Regions from separate parts of the Anaerotruncus rubiinfantis genome, predicted to be linked through region 1. Evidence: a T-box and tRNA genes for the amino acid it is inferred to sense, from the RefSeq annotation. Region 1 holds a T-box; the other regions hold tRNA genes.

The links. The T-box of region 1 lies ahead of pheS (phenylalanine--tRNA ligase subunit alpha). A T-box ahead of a tRNA ligase gene usually reads a tRNA of that ligase, here a tRNA-Phe.
Region 2: it has a tRNA-Phe gene. The T-box ahead of pheS (phenylalanine--tRNA ligase subunit alpha) is inferred to sense a tRNA for this amino acid. The anticodon was not compared.
Region 3: it has a tRNA-Phe gene. The T-box ahead of pheS (phenylalanine--tRNA ligase subunit alpha) is inferred to sense a tRNA for this amino acid. The anticodon was not compared.

Annotation. Positions count from the first base shown of each region.
Region 1 is NZ_FKLA01000008.1:548,424-558,261, forward strand. Features, by position in the region: gene BN4275_RS05110 (zinc-binding alcohol dehydrogenase family protein) at 1-823, shown strand, start outside; gene pheT (phenylalanine--tRNA ligase subunit beta) at 943-3,324, opposite strand; gene pheS (phenylalanine--tRNA ligase subunit alpha) at 3,370-4,389, opposite strand; T-box leader at 4,442-4,680, opposite strand; gene galU (UTP--glucose-1-phosphate uridylyltransferase GalU) at 4,781-5,650, opposite strand; gene BN4275_RS05130 (RING finger protein) at 5,684-6,715, opposite strand; gene prfB (peptide chain release factor 2) at 6,938-8,071, shown strand; gene BN4275_RS05140 (EamA family transporter) at 8,100-8,513, shown strand; gene BN4275_RS05145 (peptidoglycan D,D-transpeptidase FtsI family protein) at 8,609-9,838, shown strand, end outside.
Region 2 is NZ_FKLA01000009.1:999,043-1,008,880, forward strand. Features, by position in the region: gene BN4275_RS10350 (indolepyruvate oxidoreductase subunit beta) at 1-561, shown strand, start outside; gene BN4275_RS10355 (phenylacetate--CoA ligase family protein) at 1,177-2,409, shown strand; gene BN4275_RS10360 (DUF1294 domain-containing protein) at 2,541-2,813, shown strand; gene BN4275_RS10365 (6-phosphofructokinase) at 2,833-3,906, shown strand; tRNA gene BN4275_RS10370 (tRNA-Val) at 4,048-4,123, shown strand; tRNA gene BN4275_RS10375 (tRNA-Asp) at 4,143-4,219, shown strand; tRNA gene BN4275_RS10380 (tRNA-Phe) at 4,374-4,449, shown strand; tRNA gene BN4275_RS10385 (tRNA-Gly) at 4,453-4,528, shown strand; tRNA gene BN4275_RS10390 (tRNA-Cys) at 4,592-4,666, shown strand; gene BN4275_RS10395 (hypothetical protein) at 4,779-5,663, shown strand; gene BN4275_RS10400 (NUDIX hydrolase) at 5,673-6,137, opposite strand; gene BN4275_RS10405 (hypothetical protein) at 6,247-6,867, opposite strand; gene BN4275_RS10410 (CotH kinase family protein) at 6,896-8,734, opposite strand; gene BN4275_RS10415 (DUF4956 domain-containing protein) at 8,745-9,416, opposite strand; gene BN4275_RS10420 (polyphosphate polymerase domain-containing protein) at 9,449-9,838, opposite strand, start outside.
Region 3 is NZ_FKLA01000009.1:2,111,586-2,121,423, reverse strand. Features, by position in the region: gene BN4275_RS15665 (polysaccharide deacetylase family protein) at 26-898, opposite strand; gene BN4275_RS15660 (alanine/glycine:cation symporter family protein) at 1,133-2,488, shown strand; gene BN4275_RS15655 (4Fe-4S binding protein) at 2,591-3,349, shown strand; gene BN4275_RS15650 (hypothetical protein) at 3,392-3,604, opposite strand; tRNA gene BN4275_RS15645 (tRNA-Val) at 3,827-3,902, shown strand; tRNA gene BN4275_RS15640 (tRNA-Asp) at 3,908-3,984, shown strand; tRNA gene BN4275_RS15635 (tRNA-Phe) at 4,021-4,096, shown strand; tRNA gene BN4275_RS15630 (tRNA-Gly) at 4,100-4,175, shown strand; gene BN4275_RS17595 (hypothetical protein) at 4,445-4,621, shown strand; gene BN4275_RS15625 (ComEA family DNA-binding protein) at 4,682-5,059, opposite strand; gene trhA (PAQR family membrane homeostasis protein TrhA) at 5,123-5,776, opposite strand; gene BN4275_RS15615 (DUF1836 domain-containing protein) at 5,919-6,455, shown strand; gene BN4275_RS15610 (zinc ribbon domain-containing protein) at 6,515-6,883, opposite strand; gene BN4275_RS15605 (glycoside hydrolase family 10-like protein) at 7,030-8,352, shown strand; gene BN4275_RS15600 (N-acetylmuramoyl-L-alanine amidase) at 8,434-9,838, shown strand, end outside.

The DNA.
Region 1 (9,838 bases):
TTCGATCCCGCAGGACAACAAAAAGGGCCTCAAACCGGGAGACAAGGTGATCGTGGATCCATATCTCTACTGCGGGGAGTGCTATCCCTGTTCTATCGGGCGCACCAACTGCTGTACCAGCCTGCGTGTACTGGGCGTGCATATCGAGGGCGGCATGGCGGAGTATTTCACCCACCCGGCGGATATGCTTGTGAAGGTTCCGGATGACATGGAGTGGGAGCTGATCCCGCTGGCTGAACCGCTGACCATCGCGCTGCATGGCTTGCATCGCGCGCAGTTGAAAGCCGGCGAGCATATCGCCATCTCCGGCGCGGGACCGATCGGGCTGCTGGCCGCGATGGGCGCGCTCCATTACGGCGCGGAGCCGATCCTGATTGACCTGGTCGAGGAGCGCCTGCAGATGGCGCGGGAATTGGGGGTGCGCTGCACTGTTAACCTGGCCAAGGAGAATCTGGAAGAGAAGATCGAGGAATACACGAATGGTCGTATGGCGCAGGTAGCGATGGAAGCGTCTGGCGCAAAGCCCGCGATCCTCAATGCCTTCAATATTGTGGCAAACGCGGGCCGCGTCATCCTGACTGGCTGGCCGAAGGACGCCACCGAGATCGACACCGGCCTTTTCACCCGCAAAGAGCTTGATGTCCGCGGTGCGCGCACCAGCGCGGGCGAATTCGAGGAGGCAGTGGAGCTGATCTATACAGGCAAGGTGGACGCGCGCGGGATCCTCACCAAGGTGATTTCGCTCGAGGAAGCTCCTGAAACGATCATCGACATCGAAAAAAATCCCGGCGATTATCTGAAAGTCAACGTCCGGATGAACTGATCCGGGAAACGGGAAGGGCGGACGGCCGCAGAGATGCGGCTGTCCGCCCTGTTTTTGCGCGCAAAAAAGGGCCGTTCCCAAACTTTTGGTTTGGGGACGGCCCTCCCGTTTTCCGGTGATCAGCTTCGGATTTCCGCGCCCAGGTTTTTCAGGGCCTTGAGCACCCGTTTGATGGCCGCGTCGGCTTCCTCGTCGGTGAGGGTGCGGTCGGCAGCGCGCAGGGTCAGGCTGTAGGCGACGCTCTTTTTGCCTTTGGCAACCTGTTCACCTCGATAGACGTCGAACAGGCCCACATGCTCGAGGATATTGCCGACCGCCGAACGGATGGCCTTTTCGAGCGAGGCGACCGGAGTCTCGTCATCGCAGATGAGCGCGAGATCGCGGGTGGAAGCAGGGAACTTTGGCAGCGGGCTGTAACCTTCCTCCGGAGCGACATGCCCGAATAGGAGCATTTCGTCGAGGCAGGCGATGTAGGCGCGCGTGCCGATCTGATAGTTCTCACAGACCGCCGGATGCACTTCCCCGACCATACCGAGCAGTGTGCCGTCAAGCGTGACCTTCGCGCAGCGTCCGGGATGGTAAGACGGATGGTCCTTGCAGGCTTCATATTCCACGCTTTTTATACCCAGCGCCTTGAACATCGTTTCGAGGATACCCTTGAGCGAGAAGAAGTCATGTTCCTCGCCGTACATGCCGATGGTGACGAACGGGCGTTCCTCTGGAAGATCCTGGCCATCTTTCGGGAGGTAGACGTTGCCGATTTCGTAGAGCGCGGCGGACTTGTTGCGGTTGTTGTAGTTGCGGGAGAGCACCTCAAGCATCGACGGCACCACGGTGGTGCGCATGACGCTGGTGTCTTCGCCAAGTGGATTCTGGATCACCACGCAGTTGCGGTATTCGCTCTGCGCGGGCAGGCGGATCTTGTCGTAATATTTGGGGCTGATGAACGAATAGGTGGAGACTTCATAGAGTCCCTGCGCCTGTAGAATCTGATTGATTGCGCGCTCAAATTTCTGTTCTGGGGTATATTTTCCGTTTGCCACGCCACGGATCGCGGTGGACGGGATCTTGTCATAGCCGTAAAAACGCGCGACCTCCTCGGAGATATCCGCTTTGTGTTCGAGATCGAGTCGGAAAGAGGGCGGGATCACACAGCCATCCTCGAATCTGCATCCGAGCCGCGTCAAAATACGGCGCATCTCTTCCTCCGCGACTTCGATGCCGATGAAGCGGTTGATCCACGCGGGATCGAACGGGATGCGGCGCGGTTCGTGATCCGAGTTGTCCACGTCGATCATGCCGCCGATCACCTCGCCTGCGCCGAGTAGCTCGCAGAGCTCGCAGGCGCGTTCGACTGCCGGAATGCAGGTAGCCGGGTCGAGCTGTTTTTCAAAGCGGCTGGAGGCTTCGGTGCGCATACCGAGCTTTTTGGCGGTAGTGCGAACCGACGCGCCATTGAAGCATGCCGACTCGAAAACGATCATATTGGTGTCGTCCATGATGCCGCTCATTTCGCCGCCCATGACGCCCGCGACTGCGGAAGGTTTCTTCGCGTCGGCAATGGCGAGCATGTCGGAGGTGAGGGTGCGTTCCACCCCATCCAGGGTCATGATCTGTTCGCCGTCTTTTGCGCGCCGCACGATGATCTCGCCGCCCTCGACATACTTGTGGTCGAAGGCGTGCATCGGCTGGCCGTATTCGAGCATGACGTAGTTGGTGATATCGACGATATTGTTGATCGGGCGTACGCCGCAGGCACGCAGACGCTCGCGCAGCCAGCGCGGGGACGGTTCGATTTTGATGTTCTTGACCATCCGGGCGACATAGCGCGGGCAGAGGTCGGGCGCTTCCACCTTGACCGAAAGATAGCGGCTGATATCGTCGGTCGTGTGTTTCACGACCGGAGCAGGAAGGTTGAGCGGCTTATCGAAGGTGATGGCCGCCTCGCGCGCAAGACCGGCGACTGACATGCAGTCGGGACGGTTGGAGGTGATCTCGAACTCGACGCAGGTGTCATTGAGCCCGATCGCGCTCTGGATGTCCTGTCCAGGTTTCATATCCGGCTCCTCGAGAATGAAGATGCCGTCCTCAATCGCATATGGAAAATCGTGAGCAGTGAGCCCGAGCTCGGAAAGTGAGCAGAGCATGCCATTGCTTTCCACGCCGCGCAGTTTGCCCTTTTTGATGTGTTTGCCGCCGGGCAGGTCCGAGTCATGCAGCGCGGTGGGGACATAGTCCCCCTGTTTGACGTTCTGGGCACCGGTGACGATCTGAACAGGTTCTCCAGCGCCGACGTCCACCTGGCAGATGAACATGTGATCGGAATCTGGATGCCGGACGATTTCAGTCACCTTGCCGACCACCACGTTGCGGATTCCGCTGCCCTCGGTTTCCCAGCCTTCCACCTTGGAGCCGGACATGGTCATCGCTTCCGCGAAAGCACGCGGCGCGGCGTCCCGGACATCCACATAATCATAAAGCCATCTCATTGACAGATTCATATTGTTAAGCCTCCGTAAATTTCAAAATGGTTCTTGCCCGCGGATTTAAAACTGGCTCAGAAACCGGACGTCGTTTTCATAGAAGAGCCGCAGGTCGTCGATGTTGTAACGGCGCATGACGATCCGCTCGAGTCCCATGCCGAACGCGAAGCCGCTGTACTCCTCCGGATCGATCCCACAGTTTGAAAGCACCTTCGGATGCACCATGCCGCAGCCGAGGATCTCGATCCAGCCTTCGCCCTTACAGAGCCGGCAGCCTTCGCCGTGACAGGCGAAGCACTGGAAGTCCATCTCGGCGGAAGGTTCGGTGAACGGGAAGTGGTGCGGACGGAAACGCACGACCGATTCCTCGCCGTATAGCCGCTTGACAAACATCTCAAGGGTCCCTTTGAGGTCGGCCATGGTGATCCCCTTGTCGACAACCAGCCCTTCAATCTGATGGAACAGCGGGGAATGGGTTGCATCGACGGCGTCCGAGCGATAGACACGTCCGGGGGAGATGATGCGGATGGGGGGCTTTTGCTTTTCCATGGTGCGCACCTGCACCGGGGAAGTCTGGGAACGCAGAAGGACGTTGTCCGAGATGTAGAAGGTGTCCTGCGTGTCCCGCGCGGGGTGGTCCTTCGGGATGTTGAGCGCTTCAAAGTTATAATAGTCGAGCTCGACCTCGGGGCCCTCCGCGATCGAGAAGCCCATGCCGAGGAAGATTTCCTTGATCTCGTCGAGCACCTTGGAAAGCGGGTGCGCTTTGCCCAGCGGCGCGGCCTTTCCAGGCATGGTCACGTCGAGCTTTTCCGCCTCGAGCTTTTTCTCAAGCATCGCGGCCTTCAGAGCCGCGGCTTTCTCATCGATCAGCGCTTCGATCGAAGTGCGCACTTCGTTTGCAAACGCGCCGACCTTCGGGCGCTCCTCGGCGGAGAGGGATCCCATCTGCTTTAAGATCGCGGTGAGCTCGCCTTTTTTCCCCAGATACCTGACGCGCAGTTCATCGAGCGCCTTGGGGTCGGAAACATCGGCCAAAGCCTTTGCTGCCTGCTCTTTGATGTTTTGCAGAGCGTTTAACATAGCTGTATCATCCTTTACATCGTTTTAAAAAATAAAAAAAGCCGTCCGTCCGCAAAGGGACGAACAGCATTCAAGCCAATCCGTGGTACCACCCAAATTTCCGCCTTGTATCGCAAAACGGACACTTCTGCGCAGGATAACGGCTGCGGGCCGTCGCCGCCTACTGTTGTTTCAGCAGCACCGCTCACGGGTGAACTTCACAAAATGGAGCATTCCGGTTTGCTTTCAGCCGGTGACAAACCTCTCTGGAGCAGCTCCGGGTTTTGTTACTCTCCCGGTCGTCGCGTTATAACTAGATTTTACTATAACATGTTCCCCATTCAAATGCAAGGGGTATTTTTGCATGTTCCGGCACGCGGCGGTTTTCTTCCCGCACTGCGGGCGAAAAAGACTAGAGACTCTTGGAAATGCTCTTCAGGTATTCCCGGAACCCGTCCCCAATTTCAGGATGGGCAAGCCCCACTTCGACGATGGCCTGCAGGATGCCGAGCTTGTTGCCCATGTCGTAGCGGACGCCTTCATATTCGACGCCCATCATGTCGCCGCGTTTTGCAAAAGCGCGCATCGCGTCGGTGAGCTGGATTTCGCCGTTGCGGGAAGGGGGGGTCTGTTCGATCAGTTCGAAGATGTCCGGGGTCAGCACGCAGCGGCCGAGGATGGCAAAATTGGAAAGAATCTCAGACGGGAGCGGCTTTTCGATCATGTCGAACACCTGGTAGACGCGGTCCTGAACCTGCTTGACGTCAAGCGTGCAATAGCTCGGAAGCAGTTCGGCCGCCACCGGCTTGATGCCGACGACGCTTTTGCCGTACTGCTCGTTGACGGCCATCAGCTGGCCGATCGCGGGCTTTTCCGAAATGATGACGTCGTCGCCGTAAAGGACGGCAAACGGTTCGCTGCCGACAAAGGATTTCGCACACCAGACCGCGTGGCCGAGCCCGCGGGTTTCCTTTTGGCGGACATATTGGATGTTCGCCAGATGCGCGAGCGAGACCACCGTATCGTAAAGATCCTGTTTGCCGGAAGAAAGCAGTTTTTCCTCAAGTTCCGGCGCATGGTCAAAGTGATCCTCAATGAGACTCTTGCCGCGGTTGGTGATGATCAGGATGTCCTCGATGCCGGAAGCGACCGCTTCCTCGACGATATACTGAATCGCGGGCTTGTCCACAATGGGGAGCATCTCCTTCGGGACAGCTTTGGATGCGGGAAGCACCCGGGTGCCGAGCCCAGCGGCGGGGATAACTGCTTTGCGTACCTTCACGAATAACCCTCCGTAATTTTCAAATCTTCCTTTTTAAACGGCGACAATGCCCGCGATGAGGAAGCAGACCATAAAATAGCATGCAATGACGCTGCCAAGCACCGCGATGACAGCCGCCCGGCTGGTGCGCCCGCGGTATGCCAGTTCGTCGACATAGGCGCGGTCATCCGCAACCTGCCCGTTCTGATCGAGAAACCGGGCGCGGATATTTTTCACGCTGCGCAGGACGAACCCCATATAGAAGCGATTGGCAAACGCTGCAAAAGCAATCGAGATGCCGAAGGTGAAATAGCGCATATACGGGAGAACCGCCCAGGCCCACAGGTTGGTCTGCGGGATGAATTCCGCAGGCATGATACCCATGCTGATATCTTCTATATTGGCTAAAATAAAAGCGGTATATTCCGGCATGACGAAGAAAGTGGGAATCTGGGTCAGTACGACGAGGCCCAGAAGCAGGCCGCCGAAGAAATACATCTTGCGGTAGAAGAAATAGAGGAAATTGAAGATGAGTGCGCAGAAATTGAAGCTGACCGGCGAACCTTCCGCCATTTTTTTAAAACGCGGAAGAAAGTACTGGGAATTTTCCCCGATAAACAGCGCCGCATCCCGCGCGGTAACGCCGTCGATTTCCTCTTCCGGGGAAAGTCCGCCAAACGCCAGGGTATAAGCGTTCTGGAAGGGCGTCTGCGCGCTGCCGAACCCATTCGCCCCATAGGGCGGCGGGGCCTGCCGGGGCTGCACGGCGGGGCCTTTGAGCGGCGCGCCGCAAATCTGGCAGAAAAGACCGGTCGTTGGGTTGTGCGCCCCGCAGGCGGGGCAGGCCGTGCTGTCTCCGGAAGCGGCCCCGGCTTTTGGTCCTTGGGCGGACCGGTCCTCCTGCCGGCCGCCTTCCGGTTGCCAGGTATGTCCTTTGATATGCAGTTCGTCCAGGGCGCAGTGGCCAAGCTGCCGATAGCATTCGCGGTGATGGGGGGCGCCGCAGATTGGGCACACCACGATATCGTCATCATCCGTGAAGCGTTTCTTGCACACCGGGCAATGAACACCTGTATAGTTTGCCAAAAGATCAACTCCTGAGATAGAATTCCAATCGAATGCCGATACTTCTAAAATCTCATAATACAGAAAGATACTGGAAATTTCAAGGGCGTAATTATGAACATTTCGTATTGGGGCCCGGGAAAGCCTGCGGGAACAAGATTTTCTTTACATTTTACGGGGAAAATACTATAATATTTGCGTATATGAATTTTGCTAGATTTTAACAAGGAATGGTGCAACGGAATGTTACAATTTGAAGAACTGCGGCTGCGGCTGGAGGGGCATAAGGACGAGCTTGCCGACCTGGCGCAGGCGATCGGTTACGAAGGGCTCAGGCGCAAGCTGGCCGAGCTGGAGGAAAAGACCACTGTCCCTGGCTTCTGGAACGACGTGGAAAAATCCCAGCAGAACCAGCTCGAGACCGCCAAGGTCCGCGCCAAGCTGGAGGGCTGCGACGGGCTCGGCCGCCTTTACGATGACACGCTGACCCTCATCGAGCTGGCTAATGAGGAGGAGGACGAGTCGGTCTATCCGGAAGCGCTGGCGGATGTGGAAAAATTTGAACAGGAGCTGGAGACCCAGAAGCTTTCGACCCTGCTGACCGGCGAATACGATGCGAACAACGCAATCCTCACCTTCCATGCGGGCGCGGGCGGCACCGAGGCGCAGGACTGGGCCCAGATGCTTTACCGGATGTATACCCGATGGTCCGAGCGCCATGGCTATAAATATCGAATTCTTGATTATCTCGACGGGGATGAGGCTGGCATCAAGAGCGCGTCGATCCTGATCGAAGGCACCAACGCTTACGGCTTCCTGCGTTCCGAATCGGGCGTGCACCGGCTGGTGCGCGTCTCGCCATTCGATGCGTCCGGCCGGCGGCACACCTCGTTCGCGTCGCTCGAGGTCATCCCCGAGCTGCCGGATGACAAGACAGTGGAAATTGACCCTGAGGATATCAAGATGGAAGTGTTCCGTTCGTCCGGCGCGGGCGGCCAGCACATCAATAAAACCTCCTCGGCGGTGCGCCTCATCCATATCCCGACCGGCATCGTGGTCTCCTGCCAGAATGAGCGCAGCCAGTTCCAGAACCGCGAGATGTGTATGAAGATGCTGACCGCGAAGCTGGTGGAAATCAAGGAGCGCGAGCACCTCGAAAACATCAACGAGATCAAGGGCGAGCAGATGCAGATTGCGTGGGGCTCGCAGATCCGTTCTTATGTGTTCATGCCTTACACCCTGGCCAAAGACCACCGCACCGGTTTTGAGATGGGCAACATCAATGCGGTGATGGACGGCGACCTCGATGGATTTATCAACGCCTACCTCAAGGCGGCGAGCCTCGGCACGCTCGGCAGCGGCGGCGCGGACGACTGATCGGATGACGAAATTGGGGGAAAGCGGTATGTGGGCGGTCTATGCGGTTGGCTCGGCGGTGTTTGCTGCGCTGACCTCGATCCTGGCAAAGATCGGCATTGAAAATGTAAACTCAAACCTGGCCACCGCCATCCGGACAGTGGTGGTGCTGGTGCTCGCGTGGGGGATGGTGTTCCTGACCGGAAGCCAGAGCGGCATCAAGGATATTTCCCAGAAAAGTATGCTGTTCCTGGTGCTTTCCGGGCTTGCGACCGGGCTTTCCTGGCTCTGCTACTACAGAGCGCTGCAGATTGGGCAAGCGAGCAAGGTGGTCCCGATTGACAAATGCAGCGTGATCATCACGCTGGTGATGGCCTTTCTCATCCTGCATGAGCCGTTCACCGTGAAGGCGCTGATCGGATCGTTCCTGATCCTGGCGGGCACCCTGTTTATGGTACTGTAATAAAAATTGCACAAAGGCTCTCCGGCCTTTTCTGGCCGGAGAGCCTTTGTATATTTTCCGGCGGTTTCGGTCAACCTGAAACTGGGTGATAAAATATGGGAAAAAGAGCAATTTCAATCTATGTGGCGCTCGTCTTGATGTTCACGGGGCTGCTTTGCCGGATGTATATGCTTTCCGCGCAAGGGGATCTGCTCGCTTCGGCGGCGCATAGCCAGAGCACCTATCTTCTGGACGTAGACCGGACCCGCGGACTTATTTACGACTGTAATTTAAAGCCTTTGGTGGCCCAGAAGAAACGGACGGTGGCCGCGGTGCTGCCGTCGCCGGAGGCAAACGCCGCGCTCACAGTCGCAATCCGCGAGGAAGGCGAACAGTTCGATTTCGACCCGCAGGCGCAGAAGCCGTACACTGTACCTCTGGAGGAGGCTTCGGTCTATGCGAAAAATGTGGATATGTTCGACGTGGTACAGCGGTATTCGGACGGGCAGCTCGCTCCGCACATCATCGGTTACCTGAATCCTGAAAAGACCGATGGCGCTGCGGGGATCGAGATGGCTTACAACGATCTGCTGCGGCAGTATGACGGCAGCTTGCAGCTGCGGTATACGCTCGATGCGGTCGGCCGTACGATGTCGACCATGGCGCCTGAGGTGGTGAAAAACAACTACGAGAGCGATGGCGGCGTGGTGCTGACCCTAGACGCGGACATCCAGTGGGCGGCGCAGTATGCGATGCGGGAGGTGGAAAAAGGAGCGGCGGTTGTGATGGATGTGGAAAACGGGAACATCTTGGCTTCTGTTTCGATGCCCGCTTATGATCCAAACGATCTGGCGGCCAGCCTCAAGGACCCGGACAGCCCGTTCGTCAACCGTGCGTTTTCGCAGTACAGCGTCGGCTCTACCTTCAAGCTTGTGACCGCTGCGGCAGCGCTTGAATCTGGGATCGGACGTTTTGCGCCTTATAACTGCGAAGGATATATCGATGTGGACGGACATATCTTTTACTGCCACTGGCGCAACGGCCACGGCGAGATCGACATGAAAAAAGCGGTCGAGGTTTCCTGCAACCCGTTTTTTATCAATCTGGGGCTTGAAACAGGCGGAAAGCGGATCGTTTCAATGGCTCGTGACATCGGATTTACCCGCGCCGCGCAGTTCACCGACGACATCAAAACCCAGAGCGGCACCCTTCCGGACGAAGCGGAACTCGAGAACCCTGCAGCGGTTGCAAACCTTTCGTTTGGACAAGGAAGCCTGACCGCGACGCCGGTGCAGATCGCGCAGATGATCTGCACCGTGGCAAACGGCGGCTACGCGGTCACGCCG
Region 2 (9,838 bases), on a different contig from region 1:
GGCGGACAGGGGACGGTGCTCGCCTCCCGCCTGATTGCCCAGGCCGCGATGGACAAAGGCTTTTTTGCACGCACCGCCGAGACGATCGGCATGGCGCAGCGCGGCGGTTGTGTCGTGAGCCATGTGCGCGTCGGGGAGGAAGTATATTCCCCGCTCATCCCGCTCGGCACGGCGGACCTGCTCATCGGGTTTGAACCGGGCGAAGCGGTGCGCTGTCTGCCGTATCTAAAAAATGGCGGCACGGTCATCGCCGCGCAAAAGGCGATCATGCCGGTGACAGCGTCGCTCGGCGGCGCGGCATACGACGGGGCCGCAATGCTCGACTACCTCAGGGAAAATGTTCCGGGCGTCATCCTGGTCGACGGGGAGGCGATCTGCGCCGCGTGCGGCTCGCCAAAGGTGCTGAACGTCGCGCTGCTTGGCGCGGCTGTCGCCTCCGGAAAGCTGGGCGTGACGATGGATGAGATGCAAAAGACGGTCGAGGCGCGCGTGCCCGCAAAATACCTGGAATTAAACCGTAAGGCGCTTTCGCTCGGCGCGCGGGCGGTGCCCGCAAAATGAACGGGAAATCCATGCCGCGCACCACGCTGCTTGCACCTTTGCGGCGCAGGGGGCATGAAACGTCGGATTCAGCCTTGAGCTGACTGCCTGTGGGGTGCGCTTGCGGAGCGGGACTTGACAAGGCATCTGCCGGGGTTTCGCAAGGGGATGGCTAGTCCCCTTGCGCGCATTCTTTTGGCGGTTTCTTGTGCGCACAAGAAACTGCCCCTGCGGAGCAACCCCGCGCCGACAGGCGCAAAAGCGGGACGCTCGCAGGGCGCAATCTGCATTTTACCTCTTGACAACCGGCAAAGTTGGTGCTTTAATAGAGAAAACAAAACCGTTGACGGAGAGATAAAACCGCAGGCGCACGCACAGAGAGCCGGGAATGCTGAGAGCCCGGACGGAACGCGGGGCGGACAAATGGACTCCCGAGGGCGCGATGAAAAGGTTCAAACCTGAGTATCCCGCGACGTTGGCCCACGTTACAGGGCGAGGAGCGTGTTGGCGTTCTGATGAGGTGGATGTCTCTGACATCAATCAAGGTGGTACCGCAGGTTTTACACCTGTCCTTGCAAAAGGACAGGTGTTTTTGTTTTTATCCAGCAGTTTTTAATATGACAGGAGTTGTTTGTTATGAAGATGAAGCAGCAGCAGTTCGACCTGATCAAGGCGCAGCTCAAAAAGCTGACCGGCCAGGAGGGCTTTTATAAAAACAAGCTGGAGGGGGTCGATATCGACGCCATCCAGTCGCAGGAAGATTTTGAGAAGCTCCCGTTTACCTGGAAGGGCGACCTGCGCGAAGCGTATCCGCTCGGATTGCAGGCGGTCCCGGATGAGGAGATCGTGCGCATCCATTCCTCTTCCGGCACGACGGGAACCCCGGTCATTATCCCATATACCCGGAAGGATGTCGAAGACTGGGCAATCATGTTTAAGCGCTGCTATGAGACGGCTGGCGTGACCCGTCTCGACCGCATCCAGATCACGCCGGGATATGGACTCTGGACGGCGGGAATCGGTTTTCAGGCGGGCGCGGAGCTTCTGGGCGCGATGGTCGTGCCGATGGGACCGGGCAATACCGACAAGCAGCTGCGGATGATGGTGGACTTAAAGTCCACGGTTCTGACCGCGACCTCCTCCTATGCGCTGCTGCTGGCTGAGGAGATTGCCCGGCGCGGGATTGCGGATCAGATTCATCTGAAGAAGGGGATCATCGGGTCCGAGCGCTGGGGCGAAAAGATGCGCAAACGGATTGCGTCCGAGCTGGGCGTGCAGCTTTACGACATCTACGGCCTGACCGAGGTCTATGGCCCGGGCATCGGCATGAGCTGCGATTACGAATGCGGGATGCACTACTGGGACGATTACCTTTATTTTGAGATCATCGACCCCAAGACCGGCGAAGTCGTTCCAGATGGACAGGTTGGCGAACTGGTCATCACCACCCTCAAAAAGGAGGGCGCGCCGCTCATCCGTTACCGCACCCACGACCTCACCCGCTTCCTGCCGGGCGACTGCAAATGCGGACTTGACTATCCGCGCATCGACACGCTGGTCGGCCGCACCGACGATATGGTCAAGGTCAAAGGGGTCAATATCTTCCCCAGCCAGATCGACGAACTTCTGCGCGATATTCCGGGCGCGTCGAGCGAGTACCAGGTGATGATCGACCACTTGAACGGCAAGGACATCATGACCCTGTTTGTGGAAACCGAAACCGGCGTAGACCGCGCGTCGTTTGCAGACCTTTTGCGCGATACTTTTAAAGTGAAGATCGGCATCACAATTGTTCCGAAGCCGGTGGGCGTCGGTGATCTGCCGCGCAGCGAAAAGAAGTCCACCCGCATCTTCGACAACCGTTATTGAAAGACGTTTTTGAAATCCAGGGAAGCGGCCCCAGCTGGCCGCTTCCTTTTTGCATCCATAAAAAAGGATAGTAATTGAAAAAACCTGGTGCTATAATGAATGCAGATAAAAAGACAAAGAAAGGGAACACTATGCAGACATATTTGTTTTATTATCTGGCAATCGTAAACGTGGCCGTCCTGATCTTAGTGGGGATCGATAAATGGAAAGCAAAACATCATGCCTGGCGGGTCGCGGAGAAAACCTTTTTTACCGCGGCGCTTTTGGGGGGTGGCCCTGGCGTATGGGCGGGGATGTATCTGTTCCGTCACAAGACGAAACACTGGTATTTCGTCTGGGGTATCCCGTTCATTACCGTGGCGGAATACGGGCTGCTTTTCTGGCTTTCCTGGAACAGGGCGTAATACAAGGAGGAATAACAAAGTGGCAATGAGAGTGGGTATTTTGACGGCGGGCGGGGACTGCCCCGGATTGAATGCAACGATCCGGGGCGTTGCCAAGGCGCTTTATCAGAAGCTGGACGATGTGGAGATTGTGGGGATCGTGGACGGTTTCAAGGGGCTGATCGAGGGCGAATATCATGAGATGAAGCAGTCGGATTTTTCCGGGATTTTGACGCAGGGCGGCACGATCCTGGGCACCGCACGCACGCCTTACAAGATGATGAAGGTTGTCGAAGATGATGTGGACAAGGTTGCCCGGATGAAGGGCAACTATAAAAAGATGAAGCTTGACTGCCTTCTGACGCTGGGCGGCAACGGCACACACAAGACGGCGAATCTTCTGCATCTGGAAGGGCTCAATGTGATCGGCTTGCCCAAAACAATCGACAACGACATCTGGGGCACCGATGTGACCTTCGGCTTCCATACAGCGGTCGATCTGGGCACCGAGGTGGTCGACCGGGTGCACACGACCGCGAGCAGCCACAAACGGGTGATGGTCATTGAGCTGATGGGCAACAAGGCGGGCTGGCTGACCCTTTATACCGGGATCGCGGGCGGCGCGGATGTGATCCTGATCCCAGAGATCCCCTATGACATCAACAAGGTCATCAAGGCGGTTGAGCGCCGCGCGGAGCGGGGACGCGGGTTCTCGATCCTGGCGGTAGCGGAAGGCGCGTTTGATGTGGAAGAGGCGAAACTGAAAAAGAAGGAACGGGCCGAACGCCGCGCGGCGGCGGGGGAGGTGACCGCCTCCAACCGGATTGCCCGCACCATCGAAGCACAAGCGGGTTTTGAGACCCGGATGGTGGTTCCGGGACATTTCATACGCGGCGGAGCGCCGAGCGCCTACGACCGGGTGCTGGCCTCCCAATTCGGCGTCTATGCGGCGGGGTTGGTGGCTGACGGAATTTTCGGCGTAACGGTTGCCGAACAGCACAATATGGTGATGCATAACCCTCTGGAGGAGGTAGCGGGCAAAACCAAACTGGTGCCGGTTGATAATCAAATGGTTGCCACCGCACGCAATTTGGGGATTTCTTTCGGAGACTGAGCTGAATATGGGGGATGGGGCTTGAACTCATCCCCCATATATGGAAAAATTGGGGCAGAATTTTACAAAAGATGCAAAACACTATTGACAAATATGCCCCCAGCATTTATAATAAATAACGCACTGTTCGGAAAGACGTACGGGAGCTTAGCTCAGCTGGGAGAGCACCTGCCTTACAAGCAGGGGGTCACAGGTTCGAGCCCTGTAGTTCCCACCAGCCGTTTCAGATGTTTTATGGCCCGGTAGTTCAGTTGGTTAGAACGCTAGCCTGTCACGCTAGAGGTCGTGGGTTCGAGCCCCATCCGGGTCGCCATTTTCTTTGCACCGCAGGTGCTTCCACTGTTTTCGACCCGAATGGGGCGAGAACAGGTCGGCTGCGAAAGCAGCAAAAACATGCCGGGGGCATGTTTTTAGATCGCGGGTAGAGCCTATTCCATCCGGGTCGCCATTTTCCCTTTTTGGGATGTGCCTTTGTAGCTCAGTTGGTAGAGCAGAGGACTGAAAATCCTCGTGTCGTTGGTTCGATTCCGACCGAAGGCACCATTCGCGGGTTTAGCTCATTTGGTAGAGCGCCACCTTGCCAAGGTGGAGGTAGCGAGTTCGAACCTCGTAACCCGCTCCAACAAAAAGAGGCGATTGTGTATCACAATGTCTCTTTTTCCATATACTATAGTATATGGAATCTGGCGCCATAGCCAAGCGGTAAGGCAGGAGTCTGCAAAACTCCCATTCCCCGGTCCGATTCCGGGTGGCGCCTCCACGAAACAGGACTCATTTTTGGATAAAAATGAGTCCTGTTTTTTATCGTGCATGAAAACCGTTTCAAACCGGCACTGATTGAACGAAAAAGAACTGGATGAGGAGGACCCGTCATGGGAAAAAGGTGGATCGCGGGATTTTTGGCGCTGCTGGCGGCGCTGGTTTCATTCGGCTGCAGCGTGAAAACCAGGCCTCCCGAAACCTATGTGCAGGTGCAAAGCGCAGCGAGCGGCTTGAAATCGGCGGACCTGGAAGTTTCACAGCCGGACAGCATCGATCCAGAGCCGCCAGAGGAGGCCGGCGCGGCGGCTCCCGACGGCATGACCGCCGATCTGCGCGGCATCACAGATCCTTTTGCACGCGCGTCCGCGGCGGCCTTTGCGTTTCTCAACAGCGGGCAGTTCCCGCTGATGCAGTATGAGCTCGGACTGGCGGATTACAATCTTGACGGTATGCCCGAACTGGTGGTGGAAAGTATGGGCAACTGGGGCGGTAGCCATACGGTGTTGGGCCTTTCCGGTGACTGCTCGGAAATTCTCGGCGGCTATGAAACGGCAAACGGACCGAACGAATTCTTCCTGTTCACCGGGGCGACCGGTGAAACGCTCCTTGGGATGGAGGGCGCCGGCGGGCACGGATTCGAAAATTACGAAATCCGCCTCAGCTTCCAATACGGCCAAGACGGTGAGTTTACAGTATGGGAGCAGCGCTGGACCGAATGCTTTTCCCAGGACCGGCAAACGTCCTCAACAGAGGTTGCTGTGCTTTGCAACGATGAAACGATGGATACCTTTGAAACGCGGGAAGCAGCCGAGACTTCCGAATATGGCTGGTATTTTGCCGGGGAGAGGCTCACGGAATCCGCGCCGTTTGTGCTGGAAGGCGAGCTGGCCTCCACAGAGCCGGATGGAAGCCTGTGGGACAAGGTCTCAAAGGAGGAAATTGACGTGCGTATCGAGGCGCTCAAGGCGGCATACCAGGCGAAAATGCAGGGGTGAGCGCGCTGTTCAGATGGGCTTTCCATTGAGCGTGGCGGAAAGCAGCCGATCCCCTTCATAGACGAGCTTTAAAGAAAAGAACGGCCCTGGCCCGGAGATGAGCCGCAGGAAGATTTTGTCGCCTTCCCAAAGAGGGAGCTCGGCCAGCCTTTCCTTTGCAATCCAGGCGAGCTCCCCTTCGTCGCAGGTGATGAGCTCCCCTGTGAAGGCGCCGGACGTGAACAGGTGCATATATTCGGTTTCGTAGCGGTCGGAAACAAAGGTCACGATGCCGCGGTATTCCCACGCGGACAGGGTGAGGCCGGTTTCCTCCTTCACCTCGCGCAGGACGCAATCCTCGGGGCTTTCCCCATCCTCAAATTTCCCGCCGATGCCGATCCATTTATCGTGGTTCTCATCGTTTTCTTTCTTCACGCGGTGCAGCATCAGGTATTGGCCGTCCCGTTCGATATAACACAAGGTGGAATTTTTCATATCGGCGCCTCCATAAAAGGTTCTGACCCTATTGTAGGGCCGCGGCGGCGCGCGGTCAAGTAAAAAAAGGAGCTTCCCACGGATCGGGAAGCTCCTTTTGTCTGTTTTATTATTTTGTGCCGCGGGCGTCCTTGAGCGTTTCCACCGGGTAGTTGCTGACCGATGTGGTGCGGTCGTTGAGGGAAATCCGGCTGACTGCCGTAAACTGTGCGCCTTTGCGGATGGTCATCTCCCGCAGGTCTTTGGGATTGGCGGCGGAATAGACCTGCAGCGTTGCATCCTGCAGCGCGGTATAGGTGTTCTGAAACTCGATAACCGTGTCCTGCCCGGAATAATCCTTTGTGAGCTTCAAGCAGAAATTGCTGCCGGTGGCATTTTCGTTTTCGCGGTCGGTTGCGGAGATCTGCCGGACATAGTTTGCGCCGATGTTGATTTCACTCTTGCGGCGGAAAAGCGAAGTGTCTGAAAGCGGGGTGCTGTCCGCCACGCGGTAGCAGTCCCCTCCGTCATCGGTGATCCGTTCGGTCACGGTGCAATAGACCGAATCGCTGCGGATCGAATAGTTCCCGCTGCCTCCGTCAGAAAGCGGCTGGTAGTAATAGATCTTGGTGAGCGCGCAAGCTTCGCTTTCACCGGACAGGACCGGCGTGCCGTCCGCGGCAAAGGATACCGTCGGAATCAGGCAGGCGCACATCAGCGCGCAGGTGCATGAAACAAGCTTTTTCCACATGGGTGTTTTCCTCCAGTTTTCCAAAGGTTTAATTCAGCCGGCCCAGTTTCCTGCGCCGGAAGCACGAGACAAAACAGAGACCGATGAGCAGAATGCCCAGGCAGAGGCCTGCCTGCATGAGCGTTTCCCGGGAAAGGGCAGCTTCAGGCTGTCCGCGCGATGCTTCCGGATCGCCGGGAAAGCCTCCGCCGTCCGGCGGCCAGCCATTCTGCGGGCCTTCTTCCATCCGGCGGACACCGCCCTTATCTGCGAACGCCCGCGCATCCGCCGCGGAAAAGTCCGGCAGAACGCCGTTTTTACCGCTTTGCCCGCCCATAACGCCTTCCGGCATACTTTTGGGCGGCATGCCCGGAAACTCCAAGCCTGCCGCGCCGCCATCCGGCGGAGCTTGCCTGTCCGCGGTTTCATCGGGGGATGGCGGCTGCGCATCGGAAGGCTTTTTTGCTTCCCCGCGCCAGTCTGGATTCTGTGCGCCGCCCCTGCCGCCCATATTCATCTGGCCCATATCGGACAGCGTGATGGCCGAAGCGTCCACAAGACCGGAAGAATCCGCCTGCTGGCCTTCGGTGGTGGAGGGGATCGATCCGTCCAGCTGGCCCGATACGCTCTGCGCGCGCAAAAGGCCGTAAGCTTTGAGGGTGTCGGCCGCCTTTTGGTATTCCGTATAGGAGTAGAAAGCGGTTGCGTCGGTCTGCACATACGGGGCGATCAGCTTGTCAATCCGGCTGATTTGATCGGTGAACCGGCCGCCCAGGAAGTATTCGTTGGCGATCTTTTTCAGATGCTGGTGATAAAGTCCCCGGTATTCCTCCACCTCGAGCAATTTGGCCAGGATCGGGGATTTCTCCGCCGAAGTGCCGGAATAAGGGGTGTCGATGGGAAAATTGACCGCGTCCGATGCCGAATGGATCTGGTGCGCGCCGAACGAGAGATTGTAGTCCCACGGAAGCATCGAAAGCCGCCCATCCTGCTCATAGAGGTAATAGTTATGCTTGAGGTTGCTCAGGTAGCTGTCCAGATTGACCAGGAAGACGTTCGCGGCAAAATACCGAAGCACTTCATCAACATCAATATACTGCGCCAAATCTTCGCCTTTGTCAAGATGTTCGAGTGCTTCGATCACGCGAATCTCATCTTCTTCACGCGTTTTAAAAACGGCGTTTTTGAAGATTGCGGAATAACTGTTGGGGTCATTGTCGGTGTAGACAAGGTCATTTCCGCTTCCGCCGAGTCCGCTACCCCCGCCTTCGCTCTCCGGCTTGTAGAGCGCGCCGTAATCGCTTCCAAAACTACGCTCGGCAAATTCCTCCTCCAGAGGTTCGAGCGCCAGATACAGGCCGAAGGGCTCGCCGTTGAGGGTGATCTCAGCGTAGGTGAAGCAAGGGGAAGGCACCCCAATCCAGCCGAGCAGATCGTAGGAGAGAAATTCCTTCATATAGGTTGCGTCTGCGTAAAGATTGTTGAGCACCAGTTTGGAAAGCCCCTGGCAGGTCTGGCCATCAACATACTCGTCAAATTTGATCTTGAAGCTGTACCGGTCGGAATCCATGTTTGAAACACCGGTGAGGCTTGTGTTGCCTTTGGGACGGATCGCCGCGGAAGTATAAAGCGTGCCGTTCACGGTTACATCGCAGGCCGTATATTCTTCCGCGCGGGCGTTTTCGAGCATCGCCTCCCATTCGTTTGGGTCCATCCGGATATCCACCGTCAGGATATCCTGCCCGAAAAGTTTTTCCACATAGGCGGGCTGGCCGGTGGAAAGCCGCTCTGTCATCTCCCGCGGCGCAAAAAACATCAGCAGCACCAGCAGAACCGCCAGCGCCGTCACAGCCGCGGACAGGACCCAGAACCGTTTTTCGGTCATCATTGCGTCACCATCAGGACATGTACTCGCCGTTGTAACTGACGAGTACGGCGCTGGTCACATTGGGCAGAGCGCTCAGCTCATTGACAAAATGGGTGGCCATCTGGCGAAGACGCACTTCCACAGTCAGTTCGATGCCGCCTGCCGAAACGGTTTTCGATTTGAGCAGGGACTTTTTCACCGCTTCATTGATAAAACGATTGACTTCGGCTTCCGCTTCATCATTTTCGCAGCTGACCACCAGAATATAGGGGTTATCAGAACTTTTTTTATTGACAAAGAGCACGAGGATAAGCCCGATGAAGAGCGAGCCGAGCACCGCGAGCGGCAGAAGCCCCGCGCCGGTGACAATACCCGCGGAAATCGACCAGAAAAGGAAGGCGATATCCATAGGTTCCTTGATGGCCGTGCGGAAACGCACGATCGACAGCGCACCGACCATACCGAGTGAAAGGATGACGTTTGAGGTGACCGCAAGGATGATGAGGGTGGTGATGAGGGTCATGGCCATCAGCGAGACGCCGAACGAGGCGGAATACATCACGCCGTTGAAGGTCTTTCGGTAGACCGCGAAGATAAAAAGCCCGAGCGCGAAGGCAAGCAGCAAGGCCAATGACATGTCGAGGATCGAAAAAGAGGCGGTTTTTTCAAGAAAACTGGATTTAAAAATATCGTTGAAGGTCATGGAAATCGACCCCTTTCTATTTTTTTACAGGCTCAAAGGTAACCGCCGGCGGCACGGCAGGCGGCGTACTTGGAGAAAGCGGAGGATTGACGGTTGCGTTCCTGTACGATGCTGCCGATGAGATCGGGCAGGAAAGCGTCATATTTTACCTCGAGGATCATCGGGCTTTTCGCGAGGATGCAGGGAGCGTCCGGAAAAAGGAAATCCGCGCAGGAGAGCCCCATGCGGATCCGGCTGTCAACCGTGATCCGCACATTTCCGGCCGGATAAAGGTAGGCTTCCCGATCGTAGACGACGGGCGTTTTGGGGCGCAGAAGCTGGCAGCGGATCTTGCGGTAAAGTTCCATCACCAGTTCGCGGCGGTCGCTTTGCATCCATTCGATGTCTCTGGAAAGAATGCGTCCGCACTCTTCCGGGGTGAT
Region 3 (9,838 bases), on a different contig from region 1:
CAGCACGGGCGGCATAAAACAAGGGTCATTTTCCCTGTGCTTTTTCGAAAATCGTCTGGATTGAGGTGCCGTGCGGCCGGTTGAACCGGCGCAGGTGGTAAAGCTGTTCCGGGTCGCCGGTGATGTAATTGAGCTTTTCCTCGCAGGTGAGGGCGGCTTTAAAACCCAGCTGCTTAATAACGGGGAGCGCCTCCTTGCTGATCTGCCCAAACGGATAGGTGAAGCAGGACGGCTGGTAGCCGTCGAGATGTTCGGCGCATTCAGCCTGAAGCCTGCCAAGGTCCTCCAACAGCATATTCTGGTAGGTCAGCGCGCTTTCTCCCGATTTCATTTTGGAGCCGTGGCGGCCCTTGTCGTTTATATGCAGGTTGTAAGAATGATTCTGGATTTCGACAAGGCCGCTTTCATGCAGAAGGCCGAGCTGGTTCCAGGTGCAGTGGGAATAACGGATGTGGTGGTCGTCGACCTCGCTGTACTGGTCGGCGAGGGTTCCCACGACTGAAAAGACCGATTTGAAGCCAAATTCCTTTAAGATGGGGAAGGCATATTCATGGAAGCTTTCGTATCCGTCGTCGAAGGTGATCATCACCGGCTTTTCAGGCAGCGGGACGCCGTCCTGCACATAGTTGAGAAGGTCCTGTATGACGATTGGCGTGTAGCCGCTGTCCTTGAGATACTGCATATCGCTGCGGAATTCATCGGGGGAGATGGTATATTTATTGAGGCGCGCTTCCTCTTTCAGAATATGGTGATACATTGCGACCGGCAGCTCGATCCCTTCCGGCTGCGGCTGAGCGGCGGTTGGGACAGCAATGCGCACCGCGAGCCCGGCGATCGAAACGACCAGTGCGAGCGCGAGCGGGAAAATAATCTTGTCAAGGATTTTCAATCGAATCACTTCCATCTGTTACTTCGGTCTATATCTATGCCTTGCACGGTGCGGAATATGTTTCCCGGAGGATCCACTCCGGTAGTGGACAGTCGTTTTTTTTCTTTTTTTGTTGAAAGCGGACAGAAAGGCGAAAAGATACTTGTGCAACAAGACTTTTTATGCTATCATATACAAGTTGCATGTACAACTGTGCGCCAATGGCGGACGGTTGCGCAAAATGATGCATAGGAGTGTTGTGTTTTGGATTTTGTGGCAGAGATCGTAAAGAATGTAAACCACTTTTTGTGGGATTTCGCACTGCTGTTTTTGCTGTGCGGAACCGGAATCTGGTTTACCATCCGGCTCAGATTTGTGCAGATCCGTAAATTCCCGCAGGCGTTCAAGGCGGTGTTCGGAAATATCAAGCTGCGCGGCGCAAAAGCAGATCATGAGGGGATGAGCTCGTTCCAGTCGCTTGCGACAGCGGTCGCGGCGCAGGTGGGAACCGGAAATATCGCAGGCGCGGCGACTGCGATCGCTTCGGGCGGACCTGGCGCGATCTTTTGGATGTGGTTGTCGGCTTTCTTCGGCATGGCCACCATCTACGGTGAGGCGACCCTTGCCCAGAAGTATAAAACCCGCATTGACGGCCATGTAACCGGCGGCCCGGTCTACTACATAAAAGCAGCGTTTAAAGGTACCTTTGGAAAGATCCTTGCAGCTACCTTTTCGGTGCTCATCATCTTTGCGCTTGGGTTCATGGGAAATATGGTGCAGTCAAACTCGATCGGTGTGGCGTTTGAATCGGCTTTCGGCGTCAACAAACTGCTGGTCGGCGTGATTGTCGCGGTTGTTGCGGGATTCATCTTCCTCGGCGGCGTGAAGCGCATCGCTTCGGTCACCGAGAAGATTGTCCCGATCATGGCGGTTTTCTATGTGCTCGGTTCGCTCATCATCATCCTTGCCAATTTCAGAAATATCGGCCATGCGTTTGCGCAGATTTTTATCGGCGCGTTTGACCCGCAGGCGGTTATGGGCGGCGCGGTTGGCATCACTGTGAAAACGGCCGTCCGTTACGGCGTGGCGCGCGGACTCTTCTCGAATGAGGCCGGTATGGGTTCCACCCCGCATGCGCATGCGATGGCGAAGGTCGACCATCCCTGCGAACAGGGTTTGGTTGCGATGATGGGCGTCTTTATCGACACATTTGTCGTTTTGACGATGACCGCGCTGGTTGTGGTTATCACCGGCGTGTTCAATAACGGCCTTGACGGCGTCGAACTTGCGCAGAGTGCGTTCACCAGTTTCTATGGGCATCTTGGCAATGTATTCATTGCAATCTGCCTGCTGTTCTTCGCATTTTCCACCATCATTGGCTGGTACTTCTTTGGGGAACAGAACGTCAAATACTTGTTCGGCAATAAGGCGGTCAAGATCTACGCGGCGCTGGTCGTGCTCTTCGTGATTGTCGGTTCCACCCTCAAAGTCAAGCTTGTATGGGATATGTCGGATATGTTCAACGGCCTCATGGTCATCCCGAACCTTTTGGGCCTGCTCGCGCTTACCGGCGTGGTGGTGCTTGCGAACAAGGAGTTCGAGGGACGCAAGAAAAAATAAGGCTTTCCGGAGGGCCCGATGCGTTTTCGCATCGGGCTTTTTGCTTTTTGGACGGGTTTGCGTTACAATGAAAAAAGAAGTATTTTGGAAGGAGCGGTCAAGATGACGAATTTTCAGGTGAAAGCGGCCTTTTTCAGCCCGACAGGCGGAACAAAGCGGGCGGTTGGGCTGCTTGCAAAGAAACTGGACATGGACGCGGAGATGATCGATCTGACAACCCCGGCGGGCCGGGAACAGCAATATGCCTTTGGCGGAGAAGATTTGCTGCTTGCCGCCTGCCCGGTTTATTCCGGACAGATTCCGCCGGTGGACGGATTGCTGGAAAACCTGAAAGGGGAGGGGACACCCTGCGTCGTTATGGCGGCCTATGGCAACCGGCATTACGACGATGCGCTCGCGCAGATGAAACGCCTCCTGGAAGCGCGGGGATTTCGCTGTATCGGTGGGATTGCCTGTATTATCCCGCATATTTATTCAGAGAAGCTGGGAAGTGGAAGGCCGGACGCCGCCGATATGGAGGCGTTTGACCGGTACGCGCAGAAGGTACGGGAAAAGCTGGCGAAGGGAGATTTTTCTCCCGCAAAGTTTCCGGGAGACGAAAATCCGAAAAAGAAATTCCCGGCCCAAAAGGAGATGACTTTGGATGATTCCCGCTGCAGCCGCTGCGGTACCTGCGCGGCGGGCTGTCCGACTGGGGCGATCGATCCCGAGACGCTTGCGATCGACGAGGCAAAGTGCATTTCCTGCATGCGCTGCGTCAGGATCTGCCCGGCAAAAGCGCGGGATTTCAATGCGAACAAAATCAGGCTGTTGCTGGAAACAATGTATAAAGCGCGCAAAGAAGTGGAATGCTTCCTGTGATAAAAACCGGGCCTGTCCAGCTGGACAGGCCCGGTTTGGGTTTCATTTTTTGCTTTCGCTGACCCAGTCGCGCGTATGGGCCACATTCTGTTCGCTTGTGTGTGGGACGCCGTCGGCAGAACCATCCACCTGGCTGATTGCCTGGTTGATGAACGCGCTCGTGATCTCGGCATTTGGATCGATCCGCGCGTAGTTTCCATGAAGGACCTTTTTCGATTTTCGGTTCGGGTTGATAAATTTATTTTTTTCGAGCATATCGCTCACCTCCCTGTTTTTATAGTTTTTACCGCGTGCATAAAATTATCAGGATGGTTCATCCTAAAATTGTTGTCAAAAGGGATGGATGAGCCGGTTGCGCGGACTTGCGCGAGCGGGATAAATTTTTCTCGTTTTTGGCAAAAAAATGGGTTGACATTTTAAATCCGACATAGTATAATAATTTTCGTCGCTTGTGGGTGACTCCACCGGCAGAGTTTTGGGAGCTTAGCTCAGCTGGGAGAGCACCTGCCTTACAAGCAGGGGGTCACAGGTTCGAGCCCTGTAGTTCCCACCATATGTGGCCCGGTAGTTCAGTTGGTTAGAACGCTAGCCTGTCACGCTAGAGGTCGTGGGTTCGAGCCCCATCCGGGTCGCCATTTTCTTTTTCCGCCTCTGCTGGGCATTGCAGATGTGCCTTTGTAGCTCAGTTGGTAGAGCAGAGGACTGAAAATCCTCGTGTCGTTGGTTCGATTCCGACCGAAGGCACCATTCGCGGGTTTAGCTCATTTGGTAGAGCGCCACCTTGCCAAGGTGGAGGTAGCGAGTTCGAACCTCGTAACCCGCTCCAACAAAAAGAACGTCTCGGAAGAGACGTTCTTTTGCATTTTGCGAAGAACTCGCTGCCTCCACCGATTTTTTATTCGGAGGTTCGGGGTCCCCGCGAAAGCGCAGCTTTTGTGGGGTGGGGAAGCGAGTTCGAACCTCGTAACCCGCTCCAACAAAAGCGGACGCTTCTGACGAAGCGTCCGTTTTTGTTATCTTAATTTATTCAAAATACACTTGACTTTAGAATTTCTTATGTGATATACTTTGGAAGTTCCAAAGTGGGGTGATAAATTGGGAACGAAAAAAATGGGCCGTCCAACCGACAACCCCAAACCGCACCAGATGACGATAAAGTTCGATGACGAATGCAAAAGCATTATCGACAGCTACAGCGGACAGGAGCATGTTTCAAAAATGGAAACGGTGAGGCGGGGGGTTAAGAAGTTAAAGGACGACCTCAAAAAATGAAGGAAGCGGCAAAGTTTCCGGCGAATAGGCGAAAATCCGATAAAAAAGGGCAGCCATATTTTATGGCTGCCCTTTTTTATCGGGAGGGGAAATGGTCAGATACGGTTGGATATTCCGCAGCGTCTTTTCGCCGATACCCTCGACATCGAGCAGCTGACGGAAACTTTTGATCCCGCCGCAGGCCTGTACATAATCGTAAATCGCCTGCGCCTTTGTTTCGCCGATTCCGGGAAGCTGCTGCAGCTCCTCGACAGTGGCGCGGTTGATATTGATGTGGACGCCTTCCAATTCCGGATATGGATTGATCACAGCGGGTTCGGAAAAGGAAATGCTTGGCGGCACCTCCCGTGGGGCGTTCTGAATATTGTACCAGACGAGCCCTCCCGTAAGGATCAGCGCAATCAGCCCTACCGAACCGAAACTCAGCTTCCAATCCAAACAATCCGCCCCTTTCCGCGAAAGTTACAGGAAAAGGATATCATAACCGGATGTTTTGCGCAACTATGCGATGTAAAGCAGCACCATAAAATAGTGGCAGAGGCTGCCTAGAATGACAAACAGATGGAAGAACTCATGAAACCCGAAGCGGTCGGAAAAATTTGGATGTTTCACCATGTAGATAATCCCGCCGGCTGTATAGGAAAGGCCGCCGGCAACCAGCAGGACAATCCCGAAAACGGGGAGTTGTCCAAGGGCGGGCAGGTCGACGACAATTGCCCATCCCATGAGGATGTAGAGCGTGGTGCCAAGCCAGCGCGGAGCATTCATCCACAATAGTTTCATCCCAATGCCCGCGGCGGCGATCCCCCACATCACCGTGGTGAAGATCACATTGCCGGGTTTAGGCAGCAGGTTGAGCAGCAGCGGGGTATAGGTTCCGGCGATCAGAACATAGATCATGGCATGGTCCAGCTTGCGCAGGACGAGGAGCACCTTTTCAGAGGCCATCGAAAAATGATAGATTCCGCTGGCACAGTAAAGCGCGATCAGCGAAAGGCAGAAAAGCAGGCAGGATATGACGAGCTGCGGGGTGGGGGCTGGTTTCAGCGCGAGATGGACAGCCATCACAATCAGCCCGACGAGCGAAAGCCCCGCGCCAATAAAATGCGAATAGCTGCTGATCGGATCGCGGGCACGCAGGAAAATACGCGGCATAAGATCACTTCCAGTCTATAATATAGAGTTAAAAACTACTTTATATAATTATAATATCACATAAAAAAGAAAATACAACCGTATCTTGCAAAAGTTCACAATCTGTTATAGAATAGACCTATCTGGAAAAAGAGGTGTTCGCATGAAAAAGCTGGAAAATTATCTGGAAAAAGCGTTGGACGACGCGGATTTGACGCCCGCCCGCCTGCCGGGACTTGATCTCTATATGGATCAGATCCTTACCCTGTTCGATGAGGGGCTTGCTGCAAACAAGCGTCGTCCGGACGACAAGCTGCTGACAAAAACAATGGTGAATAACTACAGCAAGGAACGCCTTATTTTACCCGTCAAAGGTAAAAAGTATTCCCGCGCGCAGCTCATGCAGCTGCTCTGTATCCTGAACCTCAAACAGAACCTTTCGCTTGCGGACATCCGCGTGCTGATGCAAAATGTGTCGGAACCTGCGGATTTCGAGGCGGCCTACAGCGAATCGCTGCGGCTCAAGGAAAAGCTGCGTGAGCAGCTTCCGGCGCTTCTGCTGGGCTGGATCGGCGCGGATGGGGACTTTTCCAGCGCATCGCACTCGCTGGCGGTTGTGCTGGCGCTTTCGAGCGGCTCTAACTATCTGCGCCGGGTCTGCGAGGGAATTGTGGACGGACAGGCGGAAACGAAAAAATAAAAAGGAAAACCGCCCTGCCAATCTTTGGCAGGGCGGTTTTTGTCGTTTTCCGGCAGCAATCAGAGCTTTGCGCCGCACTTATTGCAAAAGAGGCTGTCCTCCGACTGGGCCGCGCCACAGGCCGGGCAGCGCGGAACGAGGTTGCTGCGCAGCAGTTTCAAGTCGCCGGGCCGGGCCTCTGCAAGGCCGCCGTGCTGGATCTGCTTGCCGGTTTCGGCAGACAGCTCGAAAACGCTCGCGCATTGCGGGCAGGTGGCAATGTAGACCGAATGGTATTTGATAACCGGGATGAAGAAAAAATGGATGTAACTGTAACTGCGGCAGACGCTCATTGAGACGGTCTTGCCGCAGACGGGACAAACCACGCCGGAAATCTGCCCGACCGGTACTACTTTGGAATCGGAACCGAATATACCTATAAAGAACATGGAAACCTCCGAAGGCCTTTTTCTTTAGTTTATACCAAAAGTTGAAAAAGTCAATTCCCGGCGGATAAGATTGTCCAAAACGATTGACTAAAATCGTCGAAACGTGTAATATGAAGATGAGTTTTCACGCAGAAAGGGAAAATTTTATGAAGAGGATTTTATCTGTTATACTGTCGGTATTCCTGCTTGCCGGCGCGGCGGGCTGCCAGCGGACAAGCGGGGAACCGTCCGATAGAAATGACACGCGGGAGGACGTCTATCTGACCCGGACAAACTCCAAGACCGTCTATGGCGTGGAGGTCCCGTCCGCTTTGGACGAGCGGCTGCCGGGTGAGCTGGTGCAGCTTTCCGCCTCCGCGGATGCGGCGCAGCAGACTCCCGACAACCAACCGGATGAAATGCGTGGGGTATGGCTTTCCTATCTGAACCTCGACGCGATGATCAAGGGCCAAAATGAGGCGCAGTTCACCGCGAATATCGACGCCGCTTTCCAAAAGATCGCGGACTTCGGATTCAACACTGTGTTCGCGCAGGTGCGTCCATTTGGTGACGCTTATTATGATTCTGATTATTTCCCTTGGTCGGCCCGCATCACTGGCACCGAGGGGAAGAATCCGGGTTACGATCCGCTCGCGGTGATGTGCGCGGCGGCGGACAAATATGACCTGCGTATCGAGGCGTGGCTCAATCCTTACCGGGTGCGGGTTTCGGCGACGCCTGAGATGGCTTCCTCCAACCAGGCGAAGAAATGGCTGAACGCGGGTAATGACGCGGCGCTTTCCTGGAACGGCGGGGTCTACTACAATCCCGGAAGCGCCGACGCGCGCAAGCTGATTGTAAACGGTGTAAAGGAAATTGTGAAAAATTACGATGTGGATGGCATCCACTTCGACGACTATTTCTATCCGACCAGCGATCTTTCCTTCGACCGGGCCTCCTATCAGAAATCGGGCAGTAAGCTGGGCCATGCCGACTGGAGAAGGGAAAACGTCAACACCCTGGTGCGGGAGGTCTACGCGGCGGTCAAGGAGCTTGACCCGGACTGCATTTTCGGCATCAGCCCGCAGGGCAACACCAAGATCAATTACGAAAGCCAGTTTGCCGACGTGGGCAAATGGCTCGCGAATCCCGGTTATGTCGATTATATCCTGCCGCAGGTTTACTACGGCTACCAGAATGATACCTGTCCATATGAAGAAACGGTCGCCAAATGGAACGGGATGATCAAGACGGACGGGGTCCGGCTTTATGTCGGTTTGGCGGGCTATAAGGTCGGCGTGGTTGACGAATGGGCCGGAGCCGGCAAAAATGAGTGGATCGGCACCACCGACCTGCTCGCGCGGATGGTCAAAACCGCGCGTCAGAATTCGCATTACGGCGGGATCGCGGTCTATAGCTACGATTCGCTGTTCGGGCAGGGCGGCGCGCAGATCGAAGCTGAATGCCAGAACCTGCAAAACCTGTTTTGATCCGGCGGGCGCGCGGAAAATTCTCCGCGCGCCCTGACAAAATGAACGCGTCGGGTTTTCCGGCGCCGGGGAGGAAACCGCGTGGCAAAAAAAGCCCCAAACCCGAATAAAATCACGATCGTCCTGGTGGCCGCGTTTCTTGTGGTGACGCTGCTGACGGGCGTTTTGGCTTTTGTTGGGAAAGATTATTTTTCCGGCGCGGACAAGCCGTCCTCCTCGGATGTGGAAGCGATGGCTTCGGCGGACGAGGACGAAAGCGAACCTCAGGACGAGTCCTCAGAGCCGGACAGCAGCTTTGGCGACGAATCCTCCGAGCAAAAAGAGGAAGAAGAACCGGAAGAAGAACCCACGGATGAGCCGGTTTACTTCAACGTTCCGGATGAGATGAAAGGCGTTATGCTGGTGGCGGGACGGGACTACCTGACCGGCGACGACGTTTCGAAGGCGACGCTGGCGTCGCAGATCGACCAGGCACTCGCCGCGGCGAAGGACCTGACGATGAACAGCATCATCATCGATACCAAGTATGAAAACAGCGTGCTGTTTGATTCCTCCGCCCTGCAGATGAAGGAATCCGAGCTCGACTGCACCGATTACATAACAACCAAAGCCAAAGACATGGGCTTTTATGTCTATGCGACCTACGATGTGAGCGACCTTGCCAATGAGGATGGCAGCTACCGCCGCGCGGCCAGCGCGGACGGCGACACGCTCGACGAGATTATCGACAACATCGGGGAGTTCGCCGAGAAGTACAAATTTGACGGCATCCTGCTGAGCAACTACTACAACACCGCCGCCGCGGACAGTTACGCCCAGTACCTGCGGGCAGGCGGCGGCATCGGTTATTATAACTATCTCCGCCAGGTCCCGCGCGCCATGGTCGCGGCGGCAGCCGCTTCGGTCCGGGAGCATGCGCCGGGTACCCAGGTGGGGCTTCTGGCCGACGCGGTGTGGGAAAACAATACCGCAAATGCGGACGGCTCCGAAACATCGGCGGATTTCACCGCGCTCGGCAGCGGGAACGCGGATACCAAAGCCTGGGTGGAAAGCGGTATGTTCGATTTTGTGCTGCTCAGGAACCTCGATTCCACTACCGACCCCAAAGCACCGTTCCGCACGGTTGCGCAATGGTGGTCGAATGTGGCCGGAACGTCCGGCACCACCCTGTACACGCTGCACGCGAACGAAAAGCTCGGCGTGGAATCCTACGGCTGGCAGGTCATGGAGCAGCTTTCAAAACAGCTTATCGACCTTGAGAACATGGGTGTTGGGCAGGGCAGCGTATTCAATTCCCTCAAAGCGCTGCGCGCCGACAGCGGCGGCACCACCACCCAGATGATTCAGTACATGAATAACCAGATCGACGAGACTTACGTTTTGCAGCAGCTGTCGATCAGCAAGCCCGCGCAGCTCACCTATAAGACGCAGGAGCCGACTGTGACCTTCCAGGGCGCGAGCGACCCGCGCGAGCCGGTCACGATCA